3 regions of the Shewanella sp. M16 genome follow, and region 2 is predicted to be linked to each of the others. Evidence: predicted binding sites of a transcription regulator. Region 2 holds the regulator's gene; each other region holds the start of a gene.
What was found. The regulator sigma-54, encoded in region 2, starts transcription at its own class of promoters, with help from an activator protein. The targets are predictions, from matches to a motif close to GTTGGCACGNNNNTNGNNT.
Positions count from the first base shown of each region.

Region 1: the regulator sigma-54 is predicted to act here: its motif matches at 1,973-1,991, upstream of KFE26_RS18580 (YccF domain-containing protein).
Region 3: the regulator sigma-54 is predicted to act here: its motif matches at 2,121-2,139, upstream of KFE26_RS02990 (TorF family putative porin).

Region 1 covers NZ_JAGTUL010000034.1:6,726-10,974, forward strand. The annotation lists gene KFE26_RS18570 (M14 family metallopeptidase) at 1-571, shown strand, start outside; gene KFE26_RS18575 (alpha/beta fold hydrolase) at 568-1,458, shown strand; gene KFE26_RS18580 (YccF domain-containing protein) at 1,494-1,901, opposite strand; gene KFE26_RS18585 (pyridoxal-phosphate dependent enzyme) at 2,169-3,218, shown strand; gene KFE26_RS18590 (NrtR DNA-binding winged helix domain-containing protein) at 3,280-3,993, shown strand.
Region 2 covers NZ_JAGTUL010000009.1:125,748-129,996, reverse strand. The annotation lists gene lptA (lipopolysaccharide transport periplasmic protein LptA) at 1-430, shown strand, start outside; gene lptB (LPS export ABC transporter ATP-binding protein) at 427-1,158, shown strand; gene KFE26_RS08340 (RNA polymerase factor sigma-54) at 1,266-2,744, shown strand; gene hpf (ribosome hibernation promoting factor) at 2,773-3,060, shown strand; gene ptsN (PTS IIA-like nitrogen regulatory protein PtsN) at 3,063-3,506, shown strand; gene rapZ (RNase adapter RapZ) at 3,503-4,249, shown strand, end outside.
Region 3 covers NZ_JAGTUL010000003.1:107,170-111,418, reverse strand. The annotation lists gene KFE26_RS03010 (DUF4240 domain-containing protein) at 1-126, opposite strand, end outside; gene KFE26_RS03005 (hypothetical protein) at 254-634, shown strand; gene KFE26_RS03000 (response regulator) at 717-1,514, shown strand; gene KFE26_RS02995 (HU family DNA-binding protein) at 1,674-1,946, shown strand; gene KFE26_RS02990 (TorF family putative porin) at 2,238-2,930, shown strand; gene rimK (30S ribosomal protein S6--L-glutamate ligase) at 2,990-3,895, opposite strand; gene KFE26_RS02980 (putative bifunctional diguanylate cyclase/phosphodiesterase) at 4,074-4,249, opposite strand, start outside.

The DNA.
Region 1 (4,249 bases), on a different contig from region 2:
GGGAATGGAGCTGGAAACTGCGGGCTTAGTTGCCTATGTACAACAACTGTTGAGTCGCAGCACAAGTTTGATTTCGCTCGATGCCCACTCGGGATTTGGCTTGAGTGATCATATCTGGTTCCCCTACGCCCATACCCGTACCGCCTTCGAAAATGCCAATTATATTTTTCATCTAAAACAATTATTTGAACAGAGTTATCCCCATCACGGCCATTATCGGTTGGCGCCGCAGAGCCAGTTTTATCGCACTCATGGTGATATTTGGGATTATCTCTATCGCCAGCACCAAGTGGCTGATCCTTCTGCTCAGGTGCCATTTTTACCTTTGACATTAGAGATGGGATCTTGGGCATGGATAAAGAAGAATCCTAGACAAATATTTAATTTTGCTGGCTTTTTTAATCCACAAAAAACACATCGTCACCACAGGATTTTACGCAGGCATACAGTACTCATGCAATTTATGATGGAAGCGGCCTATGCCCAATCGTTAGAGCAGTTAACACCTGAACGTTTGGCTGAGCTGACAGAGTGCGCACGGCATTATTGGTATCGGGAGTCTCAGTCATGACCACTTGGGTGTTATTAAGGGGATTAATGCGTGATCAGCGCCATTGGAATGGTTTCGATCAGCGTCTGCGACAAAAGGGATTGCGAGTGCTGACACTGGATCTTCCGGGCAATGGGACGCTATCCCACGAATTAAGTCCGCTTAAGATTGCCGATTATGCCCATGCCGTGTGGCAGCAATTGGATGAGCAGGTACAGGAAGGGGAGACTATTTATCTCCTCGGCTTGTCTATGGGCGGTATGTTGGCGCTGGAAATGGCATGCCAGCGACCTTGGCAGATAAGGCATGTCTTTGTATTAAACAGCAGTGCGGCTAATTTATCGTCTTGGTATCAAAGATTTAACCCGCTGAATACATTGAAGGCTTTTTTCATGCGGGCTCGGGGTAACGCTTTACATCCAATCGAGTCGACTATAGTGCGTTTAACCAGTTTTCGTCATCGGCGAGACCGAGATTTAATTGTCAAGTGGAGTGAGTTTCGCCGCGATACCACACCAAGTCGACGCAATGTATGGCGACAACTTTGGGCGGCTTTTCAATACCAATGTCCATTGACAGTGGAAGTGCCGATAACTGTGCTCTGCGGTGACCGTGATGCGCTGGTCAGTATGGCATCGAGTAAGGCGTTAGCACGGCATTTTGACACCGATTTGATTGTACTCGCGTATTGTGGTCACGATGCTGCTATAGATGCACCCGCAAAACTGGCGCATTATCTGTTGGACATTGTGGGGGCGACTAAGCCGCAAGTGCAGTTTTCTGCGGATAGTGAGCCTGCCAATACTCAATATGATTGCAACGATTTATTGGAGGAAGAAATAGCCTTAAACGAAGTGATATTTGTTGTATGGGATGACAAAGCGCTATCCACTCTTGAAACCAAATAATCGAGAGTGAATAGCGCAGTTAACACATTGTCTTATTAAGCTTTAGCCACTACGGTTTGGCCTATCGGTGTGAGGCTGAGTAAAGCTAACTTAAGATGCTGTATCCCAAAGGGAATACCGATAATCGTCACAAAACAAGCTAAGGCGTGGACCAAATGCCCTATGGCTAACCAGATCCCAAACAGTAAGAACCAAATGATATTTCCTACCATGCCTAATGCACCTGTGCCCAAGTCTTCACGTCCAGTTAAGTGGCGACGGTTCATTTGTTCTTGGCCGAAGGGCCAAAAGGTCATTTCGCCGATAACAAAACAGGCGCGGCCGAAGGGAATACCAATGATACTGATAAAACACAGGATACCTGCGAGCCACCAAGCGAGTCCCATTACAAATCCGCCGAGTACAAACCAAGCTATGTTGAATATTAAGCGTAATACAGCCATTGAAAGCTCCTTATGTTTACCCTGTTAGCCTTTATCGTTAGCTTCGATAAATTGAATATATGTCAATGTCTAAGCGATAACTATGCCAACTATTTAAATTATGCATAATCAATGGGTTAATTATATGTATTCGAGATTCATGTGTCATTTTCACTAGTTTTTCGCCAAATTGATAATTTCTTAAGGGCGTAACAGGAAGGGCGGAGTTACACTAGCCTTCCCTTAACTGGTTTAAAAACCAGAGAATTTAATCGTTTGAGTAGCTTGATGTTTGCAAATTCCCCTGTTGATACATTTGCCTTTGCTGGCAGAGACATTTTCCTAAAACGTGATGATTTACTGCATCCGGCGTTTAGTGGCAATAAAGCTCGCAAATTCGGCTATTTTTTAGATCATGAGTTTGCAGGCATCAGCAAGGTGATAGGTCACGGCTCGCCATTAGCTAACTCACTGTATTCATTGTCAGAATTAGCAAAGATGAAAGGCTGGCAGTGTGATTTTTATGTAGATCATATTGCCAGTCAAGTGGTTAAACATCCCACGGGCAATTACGCTGCCGCTTTAGCGAATGGCGCTAATATTATCGATTTAAGTGTGTTAATAGCACAAAAGCAGGCGTGCACTCAGTCGCAATCTGAACCTCACGTTTTGTCAAATCTTAATGCTAGGCCTGACCCTACAGCGCAAGTGGGCGATATGCGACTGAGTTGCCAAGATTATATCGAGGCTCAAGTACTCGTGAATGAGCCGACGGCGCTTTTTATTCCTGAGGGGGGTCGTTGTGCTTACGCTGAATACGGGGTAAATAGATTGGCGCAAGAGATAGTACAGTTTGCGAAGGCGAATGGATTGGTTGATTTAACGGTGTTTTTACCTTCGGGGACGGGAACGACAGCGTTATTTTTAAATCAGTATTTTATCCGTCAGCAAACGGATATTCGCGTCGTGACTTGTGCCGTTGTCGGTGGCGATGATTATTTGCGCTTGCAATTTTCGTTGCTTAATACCAATACCAGTGAGCATCCACAGATTGTTAATGTCGGCAAGAAATATCATTTTGGTAAACTTTATCCGGAATTTTATGCCATGTGGCAGCGGGTCTGCGCCTCAGGCGTGCAGTTTGAATTACTCTACGATCCCTTAGGTTTTATTGTGCTTGAAGATTATTTACAACGTAGTGAACCAGGTCATGTGATGTATTTGCATCAAGGCGGATTATTGGGGAACGAGACCATGTTGCCGCGTTATCAGCGTAAATTTGGCCAAAGTAGCTATGCCCACGGTGCCAGATATTTACTTAGTGACGCTAAGACATAATGTGTTTGAAGCTGTGTCATGCCTAAGTTAAGCTTATGACATTGAATGATGGGGAATACTCATGACTGAAGCGGAATATCTTGCCAATTACGATCCTAAGGTTTTTAAGGCTCAGCTACTGACAGTAGATGCTGTATTGTTTACCTATCACGATCAGCAGCTTAAAGTACTCCTAGTACAACGCTCAAATCATCCATTTTTAGGTTTATGGGGATTACCTGGAGGGTTTATCGATGAAAATTGCGATCAATCCCTTGAGCAAACTGTATTACGTAAACTGCATGAGAAAACCGCGGTAGTGCCACCTTATATTGAGCAGCTATGCACTGTGGGTAATCGTGGTCGCGATGTAAGAGGCTGGTCTGTGACTGTGTGTTATACCGCCTTGATGAGTTATCAAGCTTGCCAAATTCAGATTGATTCAGTGAGTGATGTTAAGTGGTGGCCATTAGCAGATGTGTTGCAGATGCCCTTGGCGTTTGATCATCTGCAGTTAATTGAGCAAGCGCGGGAACGCTTAACACAAAAAGCCTTATATTCTTTAGTGCCAGGATTTGCACTGTCTGAACCTTTTACCTTGCCAGAACTGCAGCATGTACATGAGGTTTTACTGGGCAAGCCTATCCAAGGTAAATCTTTTCGTCGGCGGGTTGAACAGGCCGATTTATTGATCGATACCGGATTAAAGCGCACCGAACGGGGTCGTCCTGCTAATTTATACCGCTTGAAACCCAATACCGCATCGTATCGCTTCTTAAGAAATTTAGAATGTTGATCACAGTGAATGTGGATTTAAGCCAGATATTCGCCTTGCTCAATATGAGTTACGGCGACTGCTTATGCCTTATTCATGGTGACTTTGAATCAGTAAAGGCTGTTTAATTACTGATTTTGCCTTAATGTCTCCGGTTCTTGTATTACTCGATACCCATGTTGTGGCTTCTTAGTTGTCGCGCCTATCAATCGTGTCTAAAGGACACTATATGCCATTTAAGCATAACATTTCAGGTTGCTCCGTCTGAAATAGTCTA
Region 2 (4,249 bases):
AAACAACCAGATCATCTTCTTTGGTCCGGTGGAAGTTACCCAAGGCTCAATAAAAATCCAAGCAAATGAACTGCGTGCATTTTCCGCTGAAGGTGAAAATAGCAAAACTTTGGTCGCCACAGGCAACCCTGCTACGTATAGCCAGATATTAGACGATGGCCGTCCTGCATCGGCTAGCGCGAAAGAAATTCGTTACGATATGGCAAGCCGCACCTTAACGCTGAAAGGTATGGCGTCATTAGATCAAGCGGGTAGCCAAGTTACAGGCAATTTAATCCGCTATAACATGATTCAACAGAAATTGATGGCCGAGAGTACTGGCAGTGGTGACGATCGCGTGATCACTATTATTCAGCCTGAAAACTATCAAGATGATGCTAAATCAGACGCTCCGGCGGATAAACCTGTAAAAAAGCAGGACTCTAAATGACCCAAATCACCTTAAGAGCACAAAATCTGGCGAAAAGTTACAAGAGTCGCCAAGTGGTTAAAGACGTCAGTCTGACGGTAAAAACCGGTCAAGTCGTTGGCCTACTCGGTCCAAACGGTGCAGGTAAAACCACGACCTTTTACATGGTTGTCGGGCTAGTGAAGAGCGATAAGGGACATATCTTTATCGACGATGATGATTTAACCGCAGATCCTATGCATCTGCGTGCCCGCAAAGGCATAGGTTACTTACCGCAGGAAGCCAGTATCTTTCGTAAGCTAACTGTTCATGACAACATCATGGCCGTACTGCAAACTCGTAAAGAACTTAAAAACGAAGAACGAGAAGAAGAACTAGAACATCTGCTCGAAGAGTTTCATATCACCCACATCCGTGACAGCCAAGGCATGTCATTGTCGGGTGGCGAACGTCGTCGCGTCGAAATTGCGCGGGCTTTAGCCGCTAATCCTAAGTTCATTTTGCTCGATGAACCGTTTGCCGGCGTCGATCCTATTTCGGTTATCGACATCAAGAAGATTATCGAACAACTCAAAAGTCGCGGCCTTGGCGTACTGATCACAGACCATAATGTCCGCGAGACATTAGATGTATGTGAACATGCTTATATTGTGAGTCACGGAAACCTGATTGCCGAAGGAACTCCAGCAGAGATCTTAGACAATCAGCAAGTTAGGGCTGTGTACTTAGGTGAACAATTCAGGCTATAGTTAATCGAGCGAAGCCAATGGAGGCAATTTATACCGCCATTGGGCTTCACTCAAGATAATAATAAGCGACCTCATCCAACAATAATAACGTAGGGATCAGCGGTAACATGAAAGCGTCACTCCAGCTCAAACTGGGTCAACAGTTAACCATGACGCCACAACTACAACAGGCTATACGTCTGTTGCAACTGTCGTCATTAGAACTGCAGCAAGAGATCCAGCAAGCATTAGATTCTAATCCCCTTCTCGAGCTGGAAGAGGATCAATTCGACGCCACTAAAAACCCTGTAAACCAAACGCTATCCGATACGGATTTCAGTGAATCTAGCACTCTGCCACCAGAAAAAGACAGCTCCACCATAGACACGGCAGAGTCGCTAACCAAAGAATCCATGCCCGATGAGCTCCCCATGGACACCACATGGGATGAAGTGTTTACCGCCTCCCCAAACTCAGGCCCCGGCGGCAGTCGTGAAGACGATATGCCCTTCCAAGGCGAGACCAGTGAAGGGTTGTACGAACACTTAGAATGGCAAAAAAACCTCACGCCGTTTTCTGAAACCGATTTAGCCATTGCCACCGCCATTATTGATGCCATCGACGATCAGGGCTATCTCACCCAAAGCACTGAAGAAATTCTCGAAGCCATGGGCAATCCTGAAGTTGAGCTTGACGAAGTCGAAGCCGTACTCAAGCGTATTCAGCATTTTGATCCCATAGGCGTTGCCGCCCGCGATTTAAGTGAATGCCTGCTGATCCAACTGTCGCATTTCGCCGCTGATACTCCCAACCTAGAAAACGCCCGTATGCTGATCAAAGATCATTTAGATCTGATCGCCGCCCGAGACTTTAGGTTATTGATGCGTAAGACTAAATTAAAAGAAGATGAATTAAGGGATGGTATAGCACTTATCCAAACCCTCAATCCTCGCCCAGGTTTGTTGATCACGCCCAATAATGACGAATACGTTATCCCAGATGTGTCTGTGTCGAAGAAAAATGGCCGCTGGGTTGTTGAGCTTAATCCTGACTGCATGCCCAAAATCAATGTAAATCAACATTATGCTTCTATGGCACGCAGTACCAAAAACCAAGCCGATAGCCAATTTATTCGCGGCCATCTGCAAGAGGCTAAATGGTTTATTAAGAGCCTAGAAAGCCGTAACGATACTTTGCTTAAAGTTGCTAATTGCATAGTGCAATATCAGCAAGGTTTCTTTGAGTACGGTGAAGAAGCCATGAAGCCTATGGTGCTTAACGATATTGCCGAAGCGGTAGAAATGCATGAGTCCACCATCTCACGGGTCACAACTCAAAAATACATGCATACCCCTAAGGGACTTTTTGAACTAAAATACTTCTTCTCTAGCCACGTCGGTACTGACGATGGTGGTGAGTGCTCATCCACAGCAATCAGAGCCTTTATAAAGAAACTGGTGGCAGCGGAAAACCAGAAAAAACCATTAAGCGATAGTAAGATGGCACAACTTCTGGCAGAACAAGGGATCAACGTAGCCCGCAGAACCATTGCGAAGTACCGAGAGGCTATGCTTATTCCACCTTCTAATCAGCGTAAAAGTTTATAACCTACAGTGGATATCGGAGGACGTTTCTATGCAAATAAACCTAAGTGGGCACCATATCGAAATTACCGAATCGTTACGTGCATATGTAGAAGAAAAGTTTTCAAAACTTGAACGCCATTTCGAACAGATCAATAATGTGCACGTTGTGCTCAATGTTGAGAAAATGCAACAGATTGCCGAAGCGAGAATAAACCTCATAGGTGGTGAAGTTTTTGCTACTTCAGAGCATGCTGACATGTATGCCGCTATAGACGCCCTGATTGACAAGCTTGACCGTCAGGTTATTAAACACAAAGAGAAGTTAACAAAACACTAATAATGGAACTTTGTACCATACTGCGGCCGGAGTGCACTACCTGCGCCACTCCGGGCAGCAAGAAAAAGGTACTGGAACTCATCAGCGACTTAGTCGCTGCCCAGTACCCGACCCTCTCATCTCAAGAGATATTCGAAAGCCTAGTGGCGCGCGAAAAGATGGGGAGCACAGGTATAGGTAACGGCATCGCCATTCCACATGGTCGACTAGCCGATATAGATCAGCCCATTGCCATACTAATTAAGTGTGAAGAGCCGATAGCATTTGATGCTATCGATAAGCAACCTGTTGATATTTTATTTGCACTACTGGTGCCTGCAGACCAATGTCAGCAGCACTTAAGTACCTTGTCTTGCATGGCCGAAAAGCTGAGCGACAAGCAAATATTAAAGCAATTACGCAAGACGCATGATGAAACGGAACTCTATCAGGTAATCACTGGATGAAACTGGTCATAGTGTCGGGCCGCTCAGGCTCAGGCAAATCTGTCGCCCTTAGGGTACTCGAAGATCTCGGCTATTATTGTGTCGATAACCTTCCCTTGCCATTGATTGGCAGTTTGCTTGAGCAACTCAAAGGCAGTAACGATCTCGTCGCCATCAGTGTCGACGTGCGTAACATGCCTGAGCAGGATAAGGTCTTAGTGAAACAACTCGCTAGCCTACCACCAGATACTGAGTTAACGAGCTTCTTCCTTAACTCCAGCGATAAAATTCTGCTCAAGCGTTACAGCGAAACCCGTCGTTTGCATCCTTTGTCGAAGAGCCGAGTCTCTTTGCAAGAAGCGATAAAGCTGGAGGGAAAACTGCTCGAGCCTATGTCAAAACTGGTCGATCACTACATAGATACGTCGAATTTGAATATCTATGATTTAAGTGACCAAGTCAGACAAATTCTCCTTGGTAGTGTCGATAAAGAACTCGTGATCAACTTCGAGTCCTTTGGCTTTAAGCACGGAATGCCCACCGAAGCCGACTTTATGTTCGATGTGCGCTTTCTGCCCAATCCCCACTGGGAGCTGGCGCTGCGGCCATTGACTGGCTTAGATGAACCCGTAGCTGAGTTCTTAAATCGCCAACCACTGGTCAATAAGTTCATCTGGCAAATCGAAAATTTACTGGAGACTTGGCTGCCGCACCTCGAGCGTAACAATCGCAGTTATTTAACTGTGGCCATTGGCTGCACAGGT
Region 3 (4,249 bases), on a different contig from region 2:
ATCGAAAGCTTTTAACTCTTCATTACTCAATTCGGCAAGTTTCTGCTTCAGTGCTTGAGTCAAAGACTCCTGTGATTGCGCCGCTTCCATTCGCGTGACTAAACCCCAAAACTCAACTTCTGTCATAAACGTCACCTATTAGAGCCTCTAGCAAAAAGGCATATTCTACACGATATTACGGTTATACTGGACTCGGATTAGGGCATTTCCTACACTTGCTCATCTTCTTTGCTACTGGTGTGCACTTCAATCTATGCCTAAACGTCTTATACTACTGATCACGTTATATTGCCTCTTCAGCATTGCTGCACTTTGGCGTACTGTGATGACTCAATCCCTTGATGTATTCACCCTAGGTGTCCTCCCCGTGCTCGTTGGCATACTCATACGCGCGCCGTGGTCTAGCTTAGTGTTGAAGATTTATATTGGCATGCAAACCTTAGGATTCTCGGCTCTGGGGATTACAGCAATTATTGCCTATCGCATTACCCCTGAGGATGTAAAAGTGGTTGTTTCTGGCCACAACATTCCTATGTTGCCACTCACAGTGAGCATTATTGTTATTTTACTCGTGCAGTATTGGATCGCATTTTCTAAGGTCACGAGACACTATTTGACCCGCCAAACTCAGTAATGGACTTTGTTGCTAAGCTGTTATCAATAGCGTAGCTTAGCGACCCAGTAAAATACTTACGACTCTTAACTTGAAGTAAACTATGAGCCATTTATCGCCCAGCGAACTTTCCATTCTTTTAGTAGAACCTTCAGAGACACAGCGTCGAATTATTATTCAGCGCTTACAACAAGAAGGCATTCTCAGCATTCAAACCGCAGAAAACATAGAAGCGGCTAAAGATATTATTGCTCGCCATAAACCTGACCTTATTGCGAGCGCCATGCATTTCGATGATGGCACTGCCATCGATCTCTTGGGCTACTTAAGGGCCAACGCTGACTGCAAAGATATCCAATTTATGCTGGTCTCGAGTGAGTGCCGCCGTGAGCAACTTGAAATATTCCGCCAATCGGGTGTAGTAGCGATTCTACCTAAACCCTTCAGTGCCGACCATTTAGGTACAGCATTGAATGCCACGATTGATTTACTCAGCCACGATGAACTCGACCTGAGTAATTTCGATGTACAAGATGTGCGCGTATTAGTGGTCGATGATAGCCGTATGGCAAGAAACGTCATTAAACGTACGATTGGTAACTTAGGGATGAAGCTAATTACCGAGGCCGAGGATGGCGCGCAAGCCATAGCGTTAATGAAACACAATATGTTCGACTTAGTGATCACTGATTACAATATGCCGAGTGTAGATGGGCTAGCTTTGACACAATTTATCCGCAATGAAAGCCAACAATCGCACATTCCCATCTTGATGGTGTCTTCCGAAGCCAACGATACCCACCTCAGCAATGTGTCCCAAGCGGGTGTAAATGCCTTATGTGACAAACCCTTTGAACCCAAACTTGTTAAAAAATTACTCTATCAACTGTTAGAAGAATAAAACCAGAATAAAACTTAAGTCACGAACTGAGTAAATATTCTGCGCTTTACTGAACATCCTGCTGCACGCTAGACGCAAAAGGCTTTCCAAGTGTTAAACCTTATGGCATGTTAGGCACGCTTATTTCAAATAAATCTACGGAAAGAAGAGACAATAAAAATGAACAAAACTGAACTAATCGCCAAAATTGCAGAAAATGCCGATCTAACGAAAGTAGAAGCAGCACGCGCATTGAAGTCTTTTGAAGCAGCTATTACCGAATCAATGAAAAATGGTGACAAAATCTCCATCGTAGGTTTCGGTTCTTTTGAAACAGCGACTCGTGCCGCTCGCACTGGCCGTAACCCACAAACGGGTAAAGAAATTCAAATTGCTGAAGCGACAGTGCCTAAGTTTAAAGCGGGTAAAACCCTACGTGACAGCGTAAACTAAGTTATAAAATTCAATACAACGCCTCCATTGTGAGGCGTTTTTTTTGCCCAACCCCAGTGAAGCACTGAATATTTTTTGCACAACAAAAGTGCGCCTCTGCCCCACAAACTGGCAAATAAAAACATTTAATTAACATTGTGAGTTCTAATACCTTGTTTTATATGACATTGTAATAGTGGCATGTGATTAGCAAATCCTTCCTTAGAAAAAAACCAAGATGCACTAATGAACACAGCTGACTTTGAGTGTGCCAATGGTGAATCGATAAATAAGTCAATCGAGGGGATGAGCATGAAGAAATCACTGTACAGCGTTTTGGCCTTATCGACGGGAATGTTACTGGCAGGCAACGCCTTTGCAGCCGTATCAGGCAACATTGGCGGTACCTCTAATTATCTATGGCGCGGTGCGACCCAAACTAAAGATGCGGTCGCAATCCAAGGTGGCCTTGACTACAGCCACGATTCTGGATTTTATGCGGGAACTTGGGCATCGAATGTGGATTTTGGTGATGATACTAGCTACGAGCTTGATCTATATGCGGGTTATGGCGGCAGTATTACCGAAGACATCAGCTACGACTTTGGCTATCTCTACTACGCCTATCCAGACGCGCCAGGCAGTATTGATTTTGGTGAGCTCCATGCTGCTGTCACGTGGAAATGGCTCGAACTTGCTTACTCCCAAGTCATCAATGCCGGTGACGATCTGGCCGCCGATCCTTTAGATAATAAAGATCTCAGTTATCTTGCCGCGACGGTATCCGTTCCTCTCACTGAAAAGCTGAGTTTATCAGTGCACTATGGTTACTCAAACGGTGATGTCGTCCAATCTTGGTTTGGCGAAGATAATTATGCCGACTATAACGTGACTCTCAGTGCAGATACCAGCATAGGCACAGTGTCATTTATGGTCTCAGATACCGATCTCACCGATGATGATGCCAAACTAGTACTCGGATATTCCTACAGTTTTGATCTATAGGCTCTAAGCATAACAAAACGCCACCTTAAAAAGTGGCGTCGTTTTATCACCATCACCTACTAGGCAATAATTGACCTGTTCGTTTTACGGGCCGCAACCATTTTCTCGATATACTCAACAATGGGCTCAGTCACTGAAATCCCTGTTGTTTGCTCAATCCCTTCAATGCCAGGCGCCGAATTAACCTCAAGGATCAGTGGGCCACGGTTAGAACGTAAAATATCTACTCCCGCGACAACCAATCCCATCGCCTTCACTGCGGCAATAGCCATTTTACGCTCAACAGAGGTGATTTTTACCACCTCACCACAACCACCTAAATGCAGATTTGAGCGGAAATCACCCTCGGGGCCTTGACGCTTCATCGAAGCAACAACCTTGTCACCGACAACAAAACAACGAATATCACTACCATTGGATTCTTTAATGTATTCCTGCACTAAGATATTCGCTTTGAGCCCCAAGAATGCTTCAATCACGCTCTCAGCAGCCGTTTTAGTTTCAGCGAGTACGACACCAATCCCTTGAGTACCTTCGAGTAATTTAATGACTAACGGAGCGCCACCCACCATATTGATGAGATCTGGGATATCATTTGGCTTATTGGCAAAACCCGTCACTGGCATGCCAATCCCTTTGCGGGAAAGTAGTTGCAGTGCCCGCAATTTGTCCCGCGAACGCGCAATGGAGATTGAATCATTCGCGGCATATACGCCCATCATTTCAAACTGACGTACAACGGCACAACCATAAAAAGTCACGCTAGCATGAATACGCGGAATGATGGCATCAAACCCAACTAATTCAGTACCTTCATAATGAATGCTAGGTTTAATAGAATTAATATTCATGTAGCAATTCAGCGTATTGATCACGACCGCTTCATGTCCACGACTTTGGCAAGCCGCGACTAAGCGTTGTGTTGAATACAACTGGGGGAATTGGGATAAAATACCTATTTTCATTGCTGAGTGACCAACTTAAGCATGAGTGAATAAACCGTTCTGCGGCACCAAAAGCACAGCGACAGAAAAAGGGGCTGATATTTGTCTATTGCTCAGTGTAAAGCAAGAAAATATTCCTCACCAGACGAAATCATTATGCTAATGAAATACTTCAAGACCTATCACATTCGGAACTCGTTTAAATTAACAGCGGCAAAATATACTTAGCCTCAAACTCCGTTGCATCTAAGGGACGAGAAAATAAATAACCTTGTAATACAGTACAATGGCGAGAAGTACAAAACTCAGCCTGCTCAATTGTTTCAACGCCCTCAGCTACTGATATGACATTAAACCCATGGGCGAAGTTAAGCA